DNA from 3 places in the Arthrobacter sp. TJ-266 genome. Region 1 is predicted to be linked to each of the others. Evidence: riboswitches for the same ligand, from Rfam matches in the RefSeq annotation. Region 1 holds a riboswitch; each other region holds the start of a gene.
What was found. A riboswitch is a leader RNA that binds a small molecule or an ion and turns the genes downstream of it on or off. The one in region 1 is predicted to bind cyclic di-AMP.
Positions count from the first base shown of each region.

Region 2: it holds a riboswitch for cyclic di-AMP, as region 1 does, so the genes downstream of both, AC4D12_RS05900 (C40 family peptidase) here and AC4D12_RS01095 (M23 family metallopeptidase) in region 1, are expected to answer to the same signal.
Region 3: it holds a riboswitch for cyclic di-AMP, as region 1 does, so the genes downstream of both, AC4D12_RS14255 (NlpC/P60 family protein) here and AC4D12_RS01095 (M23 family metallopeptidase) in region 1, are expected to answer to the same signal.

Region 1 is NZ_JBZCNC010000001.1:205,056-209,815, forward strand. It holds gene AC4D12_RS01085 (ABC transporter ATP-binding protein) at 1-878, shown strand, start outside; gene AC4D12_RS01090 (siderophore-interacting protein) at 875-1,927, shown strand; cyclic di-AMP (ydaO/yuaA leader) riboswitch at 2,091-2,294, shown strand; gene AC4D12_RS01095 (M23 family metallopeptidase) at 2,298-3,581, shown strand; gene AC4D12_RS01100 (MFS transporter) at 3,578-4,760, opposite strand, start outside.
Region 2 is NZ_JBZCNC010000002.1:238,279-243,038, reverse strand. It holds gene AC4D12_RS05910 (alpha/beta fold hydrolase) at 1-1,313, shown strand, start outside; gene AC4D12_RS05905 (NAD-dependent epimerase/dehydratase family protein) at 1,310-2,281, shown strand; gene AC4D12_RS05900 (C40 family peptidase) at 2,450-3,295, opposite strand; cyclic di-AMP (ydaO/yuaA leader) riboswitch at 3,298-3,503, opposite strand; gene mutM (bifunctional DNA-formamidopyrimidine glycosylase/DNA-(apurinic or apyrimidinic site) lyase) at 3,618-4,580, opposite strand; gene rnc (ribonuclease III) at 4,581-4,760, opposite strand, start outside.
Region 3 is NZ_JBZCNC010000004.1:556,442-561,201, reverse strand. It holds gene AC4D12_RS14270 (MFS transporter) at 1-613, shown strand, start outside; gene serC (phosphoserine transaminase) at 625-1,791, opposite strand; gene AC4D12_RS14260 (iron-dependent transcriptional repressor DtxR) at 2,013-2,711, shown strand; cyclic di-AMP (ydaO/yuaA leader) riboswitch at 2,871-3,023, shown strand; gene AC4D12_RS14255 (NlpC/P60 family protein) at 3,029-3,853, shown strand; gene AC4D12_RS14250 (NlpC/P60 family protein) at 3,877-4,713, shown strand.

The DNA of each region.
Region 1 (4,760 bases):
CCCTCGCGTACGACGAACGGGCCGTTGTCGACGGACTCACCGTGACCCTGCCCGCGGGGAAGATGACGGTGATCGTCGGGGCGAACGCCTGCGGGAAGTCCACCCTCCTGCGCGGACTCGCACGGCTCCTGAAGCCCGCGCAGGGCACGGTGATCCTCAACGGCACGGACATCCACCAGCAGTCCACGAAGTCCGTGGCGCGGGTGCTCGGCCTCCTGCCGCAGACGCCCGTGGCGCCGGACGGCATCAGCGTGGCCGATCTCGTGGGGCGCGGCAGGTACCCGCACCAGGGCTGGTTCCGGCAGTGGACGCCGAAGGACGACGCCGCCGTGGCCGACGCACTGGAGGCCACCGACACCCTGGAGCTCGCCGACCGCAGCGTGGACGAGCTCAGCGGAGGGCAGCGCCAGCGGGTCTGGATCGCCATGGCCCTCGCCCAGCAGACCGGCATCCTGCTGCTGGACGAGCCGACCACCTTCCTGGACGTCACCCATCAGATCGAGGTGCTCGACCTCATCACCGATCTCAACCGCCGCGCCGGCACCACCGTGGTCATGGTGCTGCACGATCTCAACCTCGCCGCGCGGTACGCGGACCACCTCATCGCCATGCGCGACGGCAGGATCGTCGCGGAGGGTCCGCCGGCCGCCGTGGTCACCGAGGAGATCGTGTCCGGGGTCTTCACCCTCGACTGCCGCATCATCCAGGACCCCGTGTCCGCGACACCCATGGTGGTCCCGGTCGGGCGCCACCACGGTGCCCGGGACCACGAGAGCAACGAGAAACACGAGAGCCACGGAGCACCTGCGCCACCGCAGGCCGGCTACCGACCCAACCCGCACGACTCCGTTCCCACCCCTGTGGAGGCAGCATCATGACCGACGTGACCGAGCGAACCGCACGGCGTACTGCCGCGGACACCGAACCGATGGTGCTGGCGTTCGACGTCGCCGTCACCCGCGTGCGCGACCTCAGCCCGAACTTCCGCCGGATCACCTTCGGCGGGGCGTGCCTGAAGGGTTTCGGAGTGGCCGGGGACAGCCTCGACCTCCGGATCAAGATCATCATCCCCTCGGCCGGACGCCCGTGCCCGGACATCGCGGGCCTGATGGCGAGCGGTGACAGCGCGAGCTGGTACCAGTCCTGGCTCGCCATGGAGGCCGAGGAGCGCGGATCCATGCGCACCTACACGGTGCGGGCCTCGCGCTGCGACGGCGCGGTCCCGGAGATCGACGTCGACTTCGTGATGCACCTCGACGCCGAGGGCCGCGGCGGCCCCGCTGCCGAGTGGGCCGCGGCGAGCCGCCCTGGTGACCGCGTGTGCGTGATCGGGCCCAACGCCGCAGCAGCGCAGTGCCTGACGGCCGGCGCCTACGGGGGCATCGAGTGGAGCCCCGGCCTCGCCCAGCACGTGCTCCTCGCCGGCGACGAGACCGCGGTGCCCGCGATCGGTGCGATCCTCGAGTCGCTGCCCGCGGACGTCGGCGGGCACGCGTTCCTGGAGGTGCCCACCGCTGCGGACGTGCAGGAGCTGCACACGCCGTCGTCCGTGACCGTCACCTGGCTCCCGCGCGACGGCAAGCCGCACGGTGAACCGCTCGAGGCCGCCGTACGCGACGCCGTCCGGGTGCCGGGCTGGGTCTCCCTCGCCGGATCCGGGGACGCACGGGGCGGCAGCGAGCCGGAGGACGTGGACGTGGACCGCACCATCCTGTGGGAGACCCCGCAGCTGCTCGAGACGGCGATCGTCCAGTCGACCATCAACCCCGACCGCCCGCCGGGCACCCAGCCGTTCTACGCGTGGATCGCGGGAGAAGCGGCTGTGGTGCGCGGTCTCCGCCGCTACCTGGTGCGCGATGTCGGCGTGGACCGCAAGCAGGTGGCCTTCATGGGGTATTGGCGGAAGGGCCGCGCGGAACTGACCTGAGGGTGGTGCGCACCTCAATTTTTCCAACGGCTTTCCGCAGGATTCTGGAGTATCCCACTGATTGTCCACAGCGTGTATAACGGAATTGTAACTACGGGTTTCCTCCCCTACAGTGTGAGCAGCAAAGCCCGAAGACGTGATCCAGGTCCGTACGCCCAACCCTGTCAGCGGACCGCCTGACCAACCCGTGACAGGGGCGGAGGACCCACGATCACGGCGGCGCAGGCCGCCTCGGGGTGAAGCCCTCCCACAGTGCTCGTGGTGCGCTGCCGTATCCGGCAGGTCCGCACCGGAGCCTGGCAGGGGGCCGAGTCGACTCTTGCTCGAACCCGACAGCTGACTCCGCCGGCGTCCCCAGAGAGGTAAGCAGTTGACCCAGACGGTTACGTCCGGGCGCCGTCGTGCGCCCGTCGCTCGCGTGCACCAGCAGCACCCCGTCCTGCTCGGGTCCGACTGCCACACGCTGCCCAGCCGCCGCTCCCTGAGGGCCACTGCGATCGGTGAGGCGCGTGGAGAGGTCCCGGAGCGACGCTCGATCGACGATGCGCTCCACCCGATCGGCGTCGCGCCAGCGGATGCGTCCGCAACCCCGGTGGCCCCGGTGGCGCCCGTCGCGCCTCTCCCGCTCGCCGCACCCGCCGCCCGTGCCATCCGTCCGGCGTCAGGTCGCCGCGCCGCCGTCGTCGGCACCCCCGAGGCGGACACTGCCGCCGCAGGCGCTCCCGCGCTGGAGGTTCCCGCACAGCAGTTCCCCACGCGTCGGGAACTGCGAGGCCGAGCCGACGCCGCGACCACCCACCCTGCCCCAGCTGTTCCGCTCGAGGCCGTTCACGCCGAGCAGTCCCACGCCCTGTTCACGATGTCCCCTGCCGGCGCGGAGGTGCCGGACGTACCGACGCCGAGCCGCCGGGAGCGCCGCTCCCACAGCCGTCCGCACGGCGCGCGGGCACGCCGGAACGGGACTCGGAACCGCTCCGGTCTGGCCCGTCTCCGCGACCAGTCCGCGACGGCCGGCATGGTGCTCGCCTCGGCCGGGCTGCTCATGGGTACGGTCGCGCCGTCGACCACCGCGGCAGCACCGACGGCCGCGCTGCCGGCCGCCGTCGTCACCGCCGGCGCGGCCGCCCCGGCAGTGACCGCGCCCTCCGGCGCGGAGGTGGTCTTCCGCCTGGAGAGTGCGGGCCCGGCGACCGACGGCATCGCCCCGAGCATCGCGAGTGCGCGTGCCCTCTCGGCGTCGGTCTCGCCCGTGGTCCAGGAGCGGGAGGCCTTCGCCGTGCCCGTCGCCGAGGGGACCGTCGCCTCCACCTTCGGGCACCGGGTCAATCCCATGGGCGGTTACGGCACGGAACTCCACACCGGACTCGACTACGCCAGCGCGTGCGGCACCCCCGTCACCGCGGCCGACGACGGCACGGTGGTCGAGGCGGGATGGCACGCCTACGGCGGCGGGCAGCGGATCGTCGTGGACCACGGTGACGGCATGCAGACCACTTACAACCACCTCAGCGTCATCGACGTCGCGCAGGGAGCGGCCGTGAGCCGCGGTGGTGCGCTCGGTGCGGTCGGCAGCACGGGCAACTCCACCGGGTGCCACCTGCACTTCGAGGTCATGGTCGGCGACGAGAAGGTGGACCCGCAGCCCTGGCTCTAGCCCTCGAGCGCGGGAGCGGCGGCCGAGATGTTGGAGATGGCGCGCCACATCAGAGCCAGCGTGATCGCCGAGCCGGCGAAGGCGAACCACCACGGCCCGGTGAGCCCCCACACCTGGGCGATGAGCCCGCCGAACAGCTGCCCGATCACGAGCCCGCCGAACACGCCGACCAGGTTCACCGAACCGATCCGCCCCTGGAGCGGCATCGGGACAAGACGCTGCCGCACCGTCGTCGAGATGGTGCCCCAGATGAAGGCGTAGACGCCGAAGCCGAACATGATCACGTACGCGACGGCGGCCGACGTCGTGAGCGCGAAGGCCAGGTGCATCACCACCTCGAGGCTGAGGCACACGCGCATGAGCGTGGCCAGGCGCACCCGGCGCTCGAGCCAGGCGAAGGAGCTGACGCCCACGAGCCCGCCGAGGGCGGCCGAGGTGGCGAGCAGTCCGTAGCCGACGGCGGTGAGGCCCAGGTAGTCGGTGGCATAGAGCACGAGGACGCTCCACGGAGCAGCCCACGTGACATTGAAGATCAGGATGATGAGGATCAGGGTCCGCACGGGCGCGTTGCCGCGGAGCCAGGCGAGGCCCTCGCGGATGGGACGGGGGCGGGCGCCCTCGACGAGGGCCGAAGGTTCCTGCTGCGGACGGGGTGTCCGCGCCATCCGGGCCACGAGGACGACCGCGAGGCTCACGCAGAGGACCTGCACCGTGAACGGCCAGAACGAGCCGATCGCGAAGAGGAAGGCGCCGAGCGGTGGCCCGACGAGCTGGTTGGCCACCAGATACCCGGCCTGCATGCGGGCATTGCCGAGCCCGAGGTCTGCCGACGGGACCGTCATGGGAAGCAGCGTGCTGCCTGCCGTGTCCGCGAACACCTCCGCGGTGCCGTAGAGGAACGCCGAGACCAGCACCACCCAGATACTCACCTGGCCGGTCACGAGCACCGCCACGAGGCCCGTGACGATCAGGGCCCGCACCCCGTTGGCGAGCATGACGAGACGACGGCGGTCATGGTGATCCGCGACGGATCCCGCCACGAGTCCGAACAGGAGCCACGGGAGGATCTGCATCATGGCGCCGGCAGCGACGAGGAACGGCGACGACGTCACCGAGGCGATCAGCAGGGGAGCCGCCGAGAGTGCTATGCCGTCACCGACGTTGCTGGTCCAGGTGGAG
Region 2 (4,760 bases), on a different contig from region 1:
GGCTCACGCCAACACTGCGGCGAGCCCTCGGGGTGGACGCCTCGCTCGGCGATCTGCGCGCGGCGCGCGTCCCCTCGCTCCCGGCCGCCTCCTCCCCCGACGCGGCGCGGGAGTCGACCGGTCCGTCCACAGTGGATGAGCCCGCGCCCGACGACGACGCCGCCATCCTGTTCACCTCCGGCAGCACGGGACCGGCGAAGGGCGTCGTGTACACGCATCGCCGACTCGCCGCCATGCGTGACGCCGTCGAATCAACCATCGGCCTCGGGCCCGGCGGCGCGCTCGTCGCGGGCTTCGCGCCCTTCGCACTGCTGGGACCGGCTCTGGGCGCGACGTCCGTCACCCCGGCGATGGACGTCACGGCACCGAGGACTCTCACGGCTACGGCCCTCGCACAGGCGGCCGCCGCGATCGACGCCACCGTGGTGTTCGCCTCACCGGCAGCCCTCCGCAACGTCGTCGCATCAGCGAACGGGCTGAACGATGCCGGGAGGGTCGCGCTCGGCCGGATCACCCTCATGCTCTCCGCCGGCGCTCCCGTCCCCCGGCCGCTCCTGGAGGCGGTGCAGGAGCTCGTACCCTCGGCGTCGCTGCACACCCCGTACGGCATGACGGAATCACTGCTCGTCGCGGACATCGATCTGGACGGGATCCGGAGCGCTGCCGCAGCTGCCGAGGCCGGCGCAGAGGGCACCGGGAACGGCGTCTGCGTGGGCCGGCCCGTACGCGGCGCACGGGTGGCCGTGAGCGCGCTGGCCGCCGACGGGACGGCCACGGGCGACCCGGCGACCGCGCCCGGCGTGACCGGCGAGATCCTCGTCGCCGCTCCGCACGTCAAGGACCGGTACTTCCGGCTCTGGCGGACGGAGCAGGAGTCCTCCCGTACCCGCCCCTGGCACCGCACGGGGGACGTCGGTCACCTCGACGCGGAGGGCCGCCTCTGGGTCGAGGGCCGTCTCGGGCACGTCATCACCGCACCGGGAGGTGTCGTGACCCCGGTGGGTCTCGAGCTGGCCCTGGAACTGCTCGACGGCGTGCGGCTCGCGGCCGTCGTCGGTGTGGGTCCGGTCGGCACCCAGGCGGTCGTCGCCGTCGTCGAGCCGGACGCCACCCCGAAGCGCCCCGCACTGGCTGAACCGAGCCTGGCCGAGGCTGCCCGTGCTGCAGCGCGTACCCGCGGAATCGAGCTGGCCGCCGTGCTCACGGTGCCCGCGCTTCCCGTGGATGTCCGGCACAACGCGAAGATCGACCGCACCCGGGTGGCCGCCTGGAGCGCCACGTTCCTCGCGGGCCGGCGGGCCGGCACGCCGTGACCGTCCTCGTCACGGGTGCGAGCGGGATGCTCGGCCGATCCGTCGCCGAGCATCTCGTCTCGGCCGGCGAGGACGTCCGGTGCTTCCAGCGCAGGCCCTCGAACGTGGTCGGGGCCACGGACGTCCTGGGTTCCGTCGACGACGCCGGCGCGGTGGAGGACGCCGCACGCGGATGCAGCGCGATCATCCACCTCGCGGCCAAGGTCTCCTTCACGGGTGCACTCGAGGACTTCCGGCGCATCAACGTCGATGGCACGCGGTACGTCCTCGACGCCGCGGTCCGGCATGGTGTCGCCGACGTCGTCCACGTCTCCTCCCCCTCCGTTGCGCACCTCGGGGCCTCACTGGTGGGCGCACCCGCCGGACCCGCCGATCCCGAGCGGGCGCGGGGCACCTACGCACGGACGAAGGCCGCAGCCGAAGTCCTGGCGCTCAGTCGGTCCGGGACCGACCTCCGCGTGGCGGCGGTCCGGCCGCACGTCGTCTGGGGCCCCGGCGACACCCAGCTCGTGGAGCGGGTGATCGAACGCGCCCGGCGTGGGCGGCTCCCGCTGCTCGGCCACGGCACATCCCTGATCGACACCACGTATGTGGACAACGCGGCGTCGGCGATCGTCGCGTGCCTCGCCAGGATGGACGCCGCCGCCGGTCGGGCCGTCGTGGTCACCAACGGCGAACCCCGACCCATCGCCGAACTCCTCACAGGTATCTGCAGGGCGGGGGGCGTGGAACCTCCACGCTGGTCGATCCCCGGCAGTGTGGCCCGCGGGGCCGGCGCCGTGATCGAACGCGCGTGGATGCGCCTGGGACGCGAGGACGAGCCACCGATGACCCGGTTCCTTGCCGAACAGCTCTCCACCGCCCACTGGTTCGACCAGCGGCGGACGCGGCAGGTGCTCGACTGGAGCCCGTCCGTCAGTATCGACGAGGGCTTCCGGAGGCTCGCTGCCCACTACGGCGGCGTCTGAGGACCGCGGCCATTCGGGTCTGCTCCCCGGTCATCGGACGGCGGATCATCCGGCACTACGGCCGCGCTGCAGAACAGCCATGACGCGTAGCGGCTGGGAATGACGAAGGACGGGATGCTCTGCATCCCGTCCTTCGTTTCGCTGTACCCGGCGCTGCAGGCCAATGGCCTAGCGCGTGTAGTACCCATCCACGGCCATCGCCGTGACGGGGTGGACCTGCGTTCCCTGCGAGGGGTTCAGCGCGCTGATCATCTGCCCGTTGCCCAGGTAGATTCCCACGTGGCTGCCGCCGTTCTGGCTGACGAGGTCTCCCGGCTGCGGGGTGGTCGTCGGCTGCAGCGCGTCGAACTGCGCGTAGGTCACACGGGGCAGCTGTACGCCGTGCTGGGCGTACACCCACTGCACGAAGCCGGAGCAGTCCCAGGCGCCGAAGGACGTGCCCCCGTAGACGTAACCGGAACCCTCGCCGCTCATCGCCGTTCCGACGATGCCGGACATCGGAGTGATGGAGGATGCGGACTGCGTGGTGAGGCCGGTCGTGTTGCCCGCGCCCTGCGTCGACGTGGACGCCGAGAAGACAGCAGGAGCGGCTGCGGGAGCCGCGACCGCCGACTGCTGCGCAACCGGTGCGCCGCCCAGGGCGATCGTCTGCCCCGGGTAGATCACGGAGCCGTGTCCGAGACCGTTGGCCGCGAAGAGCGTGTCCAGGCTGACGCCGTGGGCCGCTGCGATGCCGCCGAGCGTGTCGCCGGACCGGACCGTGTAGGTCCCTGCCGCGGGAGCCGCGACGGTGGTGACCGGTGCGGTGGTGGCGGCGGCGGTGCCGACGGTCACCTCGCCCGCGGCACTGGCCGGGAGCGCTGCTCCCAAGAGGATGCCGGAGGCGGCGACGACGACGACGGCGGGCTTACCTGCGGCCGAGGCGCTTGCGCCGACGGCGCGTGAGGCGGTGACGAGAGGGTTGGTGCGCGACGGAACGGCCCGGTGGCGCGCGATATGACGGTTCTGTGACATGTTGTTGCCTTTCCCGATGCCTACGAAGTTAGCTGTCGGGTTCGGATGGGACATCCGGACACGTCATGTCATCGACCGCCGCCCCAGTGCCGGTCAATGCGTGCCTTTACCCCTAGGACTTGTGAGAAAGCCCGCTTTCGGTTCCCCCGCCCCTGTCGAATGTGTTGTTCGAACGGTCCGTCCTCATCGACAGGGTTAGGCAAAGAGAGGAAGGGCGACCCCCCGAGGTGGGCGGACGCTGGAACAACGGTACGCGGCGATCACGTTCCTGTCACGTTCGGATCACGCCTGCCTCGCAGTCTGGCCTCGGCGGCGCTGATGACTATAATCTCGCCGACCGCGGACGCGGCTGGCAGACGGGGCAGAAGAAGGACGAACGGTTCATGAAGGACTCTCGTCGCATCAGGGTGACACGGCCTGCCGCGGCACACCGGCGGCAGGGCTCACCCTCGCGCCCGTAGGCCTCCAGTTCGCGGGCGAAGTAGCCGGAGGTACCGTTAACGTTGACGTAGAGCGAGTCGAAACTCGTGCCGCCGGCTTCCAGCGCACGCTCCATGACCCCACGCACGGCGTCGACGACCCGATCGGTGTCGGGGCGGCGCATGGTGTCGGTCGGCCGGGCGTAGTGCAGCCGGGCCGCCCAGAGGGCCTCGTCCGCGTAGATGTTCCCGATGCCGGAGATGAGGCCCTGATCGAGGAGCGCACGCTTCAGCCCCGTCCTGCGGGCACGCAGCCGCTGGTGGAAGGTCGCGGTGGAGAAGATCGGGTCCAGCGGATCGCGGGCGATGTGCGCGGCCTGCCTCGGGATCAGCGTCAGCTGCTCGGCGCCGAGGCCGCCTGCACCGCCGTCGCCCGTGGGGTCGAGATCGGCGAGGAACATGCCGCCGAAGATCCGCTGGTCGACGAACCGGAGGTCCGTGGGCAGACGCTCGCCGTCCGGTCCGGTCGCCGGGGACAGTCCGAGCCGGACCTTGAGGTGCTTCTCCCGTGCCGCCCCGGGCTCCTCGATGAGCAGCTGGCCGCTCATGCCGAGATGGGCCATGAGCGCGACGGTCGGCGCCTGCTCGCTGCCGGCCGCCTCCTCGAGGGGCATCCACAGGAACTTGCCGCGGCGCACCACGTCCCGCACCGTGACACCCTCGAGGTTCTGTCGGAAGTCCTCGGCGCCCAGGAGGTGCCTGCGCAGGGAGCGGGGGTCCACGACCTCCACGTCCTGGATCGTCCGGCCCGTCACCCATCGCGCGAGCCCGCGCCGGACGACCTCGACCTCCGGGAGTTCAGGCACTCAGGAACCGTTGTCGTGCGTGCGGGACATCACGGCCCCGGGCAGTGACGGGGGTGCGTGGGAATCCGAGGGGTGCGAGGCTTCCGGGGCGCCCGACGGCAGGACGGGCTGCGGCGCGTCGGGGTCGGTCGCGCCGCCCGACAGCAGCACCCAGGTCTCCGCGGCGGCGGCCTGTTCCGC
Region 3 (4,760 bases), on a different contig from region 1:
GGTGGTGATGCTGGCCATCTTCATCGTGGGGACATTCGGGCTGAACTTCGCGGTATTCATCGCGGCGATGGCCCGGACCGAGTTCGGCCAGGACGCAGGCGTCTTCGGCGTGCTCTCCTCGGTCATGGCGGTCGGCTCGGTGGCCGGCGCCCTGCTGTCCGCGCGGCGGGAGCGGCCGCGCCTCCGCTTCATCTTCGGGGCGTCGGCGGCCTTCGGCCTGGCCTGCGTGCTGGCCGCCGTGGCACCGAACCTCTGGCTGTTCGGGCTCGCGCTCATGCCGGTCGGCCTCTTCGCCCTGACCCTGATGACGAGCGCCAACGCCTACGTGCAGACCACCACCGAGCCCGCGATGCGCGGGCGCGTGATGGCGCTCTACTTCGCGATCTTCCTCGGCGGGACGCCCCTCGGGGCGCCCGTGGTGGGGTGGGTGTCCGACGCCTTCGGTCCCCGGTGGAGCCTCGGGGTCGCCGCGGCGTCCGGTCTCCTGGCTGCGGCGATCGGGATCTTCTGGGCCTGGCGGTACCACGAGGTGCGGCTCCGGTACGACCGCACCGCCCCGCGCCGCCTCCGGATCGAGCACGAGGCGGGCGTCGAGGAGAGAGCCGCCGAGTAGGCGGCCACGGCCTACCCGAGCAGGTGCTCCACCGTGTGGTCGATGCACGCGATCAGCGCCGAGACGTCGTCCGGCTCGATCGACACGAAGGTGGCGATGCGCAGCTGGTTGCGGCCGAGCTTGCGGTACGGCTCGACGTCCACCACTCCGTTGGCGCGGAGGATCGCGGCCACACGTGCGGCGTCCACGGTCTCCTCGAAGTCCACCGTGACGATCACGTTCGAACGGTCCTCCGGCCGCGTGACGTAGGGGGACGCGACCGATGAGGCCTCGGCCCAGGCGTACAGGCGCCCTGCAGAGTCCGCGGTGCGCGCCGTGGCGAACGGCAGTCCGCCCTCGGCGTTCAGCCACTGCACCTGGGCGTCGAGGGTCACGAGGGTGGAGAGCGAGGGCGTGTTGTAGGTCTGGTTCAGGCGGGAGTTCTCCACCGCCGTCTGCAGGTCGAGGAAATCGGGGATCCACCGCCCGCCCGCCCTGATACGCGCCACGCGGTCGAGCGCCGCGGGGGAGAAGAGCCCCAGCCACAGCCCACCGTCGGAGGCGAAGTTCTTCTGCGGGGCGAAGTAGTAGACGTCCGTCTCGGCGACGTCCACGTGCAGCCCGCCGGCCGCGGAGGTGGCGTCGATGACCGTCAGGGCGCCGTCGTCCGTCCCGTCCACGCGCCGTACGGGCGCCGCGACGCCGGTCGAGGTCTCGTTCTGCGGCCAGGCGTAGGTGTCCACGCCCGCCTCCGCGACGGCATCCGGACGAGCGCCCGGAGGGGACGTGATGATGCTCGAGGGCTCGAGGAACGGGGCCTTGTCCGTGGCCGACGCGAACTTCGATCCGAACTCACCGAAGGAGAGGTGCTGCGCCTTCGCCTCCACGAGACCGAACGCCGCCGCGTCCCAGAAGGCTGTGGATCCGCCGACGCCGAGGATCACTTCGTAGCCCTCGGGGGCGCCGAAGAAGGTCATGAGGCCCTCGCGGACGTCACCCACGAGGTTCCTGACGGGCGCCTGGCGGTGCGAGGTGCCGAGGAGCGTGCTGCCCGCGCGCACGAGGGCGTCCAGCTGCGCGCCGCGCACCTTGGACGGGCCCGCGCCGAAGCGGCCGTCGGCGGGCAGGAGGTGGTCGGGGATGCGCGGCAGGTCGGTCAAGGATGCTCCAGGTGGTCGGCGGCGGCGTGTGCCCCTCATTCTGCCCCAGCCCGGGCACGCGGCCCCTGTCCGTGACGGGCCCGCGACGGCGGCGCGGTACCCGCGCGGGACGGCGCCGCAGGCGCGCGCGCACCGGCCCTGCCCGTCGCCATGGGTTAACCTTGGGAAGCGTGGCGAGGCGCAGGCTGAGGCGGACCTGACCGCCGGCCGCGCGCGGCCCTCCAGCCGCGAACCCGCACCGCACCAAGGAGCTGAACCGCATGACGGACCTCATCGACACCACCGAGATGTACCTGCGGACCATCCTCGAGCTCGAGGAGGAGAACATCGTGGCGCTCCGGGCACGGATCGCCGAGAGGCTGCGGCACTCCGGGCCCACCGTCTCGCAAACGATCGGACGCATGGAGCGCGACGGGCTCGTGGTGGTCTCGGGGGACCGGCATCTCGAACTCACGGAGGTGGGACGCCGCCGGGCCACGGAGGTCATGCGCAAGCACCGTCTGGCCGAGCGCCTGCTCAGCGACGTGATCGGCCTCGACTGGGCGTACGTGCACGACGAGGCCTGCCGGTGGGAGCACGTCATGAGCGAGCGCGTGGAGCGCAGGCTCTACGAACTGCTGGGCAAGCCCTCGCAGTCCCCGTACGGTAATCCCATCCCCGGCCTCGAGGCGCTCGGTGGCGTCCAGACCGAGCAGTTCACCGACGGCGTCGTGACGCTCCTGGCCGCCATGGGCACGTACTCACCCGAGAGCGCCGTGACCCTCGTCCGGCTCGCCGAGCCCATCCAGGTGGACCCGGAGCTCCTCACCCAGCTCGACGAGGGCGGCCTGCGACCCGGCGCGAGCCTGAGCCTGGAATCGGTGGGCGGCTACGTGTCGGTCCGCGTCCCCGGGGTCGAGGGCGCCCTCGAACTGCCTCCCGAAGTGGCCTCGCACGTCTTCGTGTCGGTCGACGCCTGACCCTTCCCGGGAGCGCCGCACGGTGGCCGGAAAGGCAAGCAGCCTGAGGACCGTGACCAGAACGTGACATACCGCTGGTTCTCGGGTAGCCTTCATCCCGTGCCAAATTCGCTCTAGATCCGGCACCCTCCTGCAAATCGCCTAGCTCTGCCATTGCTCGAGGTCCGTTCGCACCATTCGCATGGCAGAGGCGGGGGAACCAATTTGTGGACTTCTTTCGAGAGGTCCTTGGGGTTAAGTCGCTGCTCGCAGCGGCCGGGTGACTCCCATCCGAATCCGACAGCTCACCTCGCAGGCGTTGGGAGAGGTAATCCAACGTGTCCACCAGCACCACGCTGGGCCGCCACCGCGCGCCCCAAACCGTCAGCCCGCTGACCGCACTGTCCGCCGCCGTCTCGTCCAACGCAGGATCAGTCGGCCGCCAGGCAGCCGTCATCGTCGCAGCGTCGGGTCTCGTGCTCACCGCCGGTCTGCCGGCTCACGGAGCGGCTTCCGCCGAGCGTGAGGCCCAGGCCTCCACCCTCACCGTCTCCCGCGTCGTCACCGCCGAGGTCACCGTCCCGGCCACGGCCGAGGTCGCGTTCGAGCTCGTCCCGGTCGCCGTCGAGAAGGCGCCGGAGAAGGCGCCGGAGCCGGCTCCCGTCGTCGTCGAGGCGCCCGTTGCCGCGCCGACTCCGGCACCCGTGGTCGTGCAGGCGCCGGCGCCCGTCGCCGTGCAGGCTCCGGCACCGGTCGCCGTGCAGGCTCCGGCACCCGTCGCCATCGTCGCCGCCCCGGCTCCCGTCGCCGTGGCGCAGCCCGCTCCCGCGCCGGCCGCCCCCGTCGCCGCCGCCTCCGGTGTGGCCGACGGGCTCGTCGGCAGTGCCTACGCGCAGATCGGCGTGGCGCAGGACTGCACGGCCATGGTCGAGAAGGCACTGCGCTCGGTCGGCAAGTCGGTCGGCGACCTCGCACCGGGTCAGTTCTTCCAGTACGGCGATGTGGTGGGTTCGCCCGCTCCCGGCGATCTGGTCATCACCGGCGGCCACGTCGCCATCTACGTCGGTAACGGCCAGGTCATCAGCGGCGGTCTGAACGGTATGAACACCGGTCTGCACAGCCTGTCCGACCTCCCCGGCGCCAGCTTCGTCCGCGTCCGCTAAACCCCTCATACCCGGAGACCTTCATGACACGCGCCACGATCGCCCGCCACCGCGGGGACACGCAGAGTTTCTCGGACCTCGCGAGGGCCGTCACCAGCAACGCCGGCGGCATGGGACGGCAGGCTGCGGTCATCGCCGCAGCCTCCGGTCTCGTCCTCACCAGCGGCGTCGCCGCCAACGCGGCGGACCTCCAGCCGCAGCGTGAGGTCGCTACCACCAAGCTGACCGTCACCGTCGAGCGGACCGCGGTCGTCGCGGCGAACACCACGACCGTCGCCTTCAACCGGACGCCTGTCAAGGTCCAGGCCGCTCCCGTGGTCGTCCCTCCTCCGGCACCCGCTCCCGTGGTCGAGGCTCCGGTTGCCGCCCCGGCGCCCGCTCCGGTCGTCCAGCCCGCAGCGGTTGCACCGGTCGTCGCTCCGGCTGTCGTGGCTCCTGCTCCCGTGGTCGCAGCGCCCGTCGCCGCTCCGGTCGCGGCGCGCGTCGCAGCTCCCGCTGCTCCCGCAGTTGCCCCGCCGGCCGTTTCCTCGGGAGTCGCGGCCACCATCGCCGCCGCGGCCCAGGGCCAGCTCGGCGTCATGCAGGACTGCACGCGACTGGCGAGCAACGCGCTGGCCGCCGCCGGCATCAACTTCCACGGCTGGCCCGCCGGCTACCTCTCCCTCGGCCGCACGGTCAGCGCGGGCGAAGCCATCCCGGGTGACCTCATCTACTACGCCGACGGCGGCATGGGCATGGCTCACATCGCGGTGTACATCGGCGGTGGCCAGGCGGTCCACGGCGGCTTCAACGGCAACACGACGGTGATCGCACCGGCCGAGCTCGGCTCCGGCGGTGTCTACATCCGCGTGGGCGGCTGACGCTTCCGCACCGACGCTTCACGAAAGGACCGGCCACCCGCCGGTCC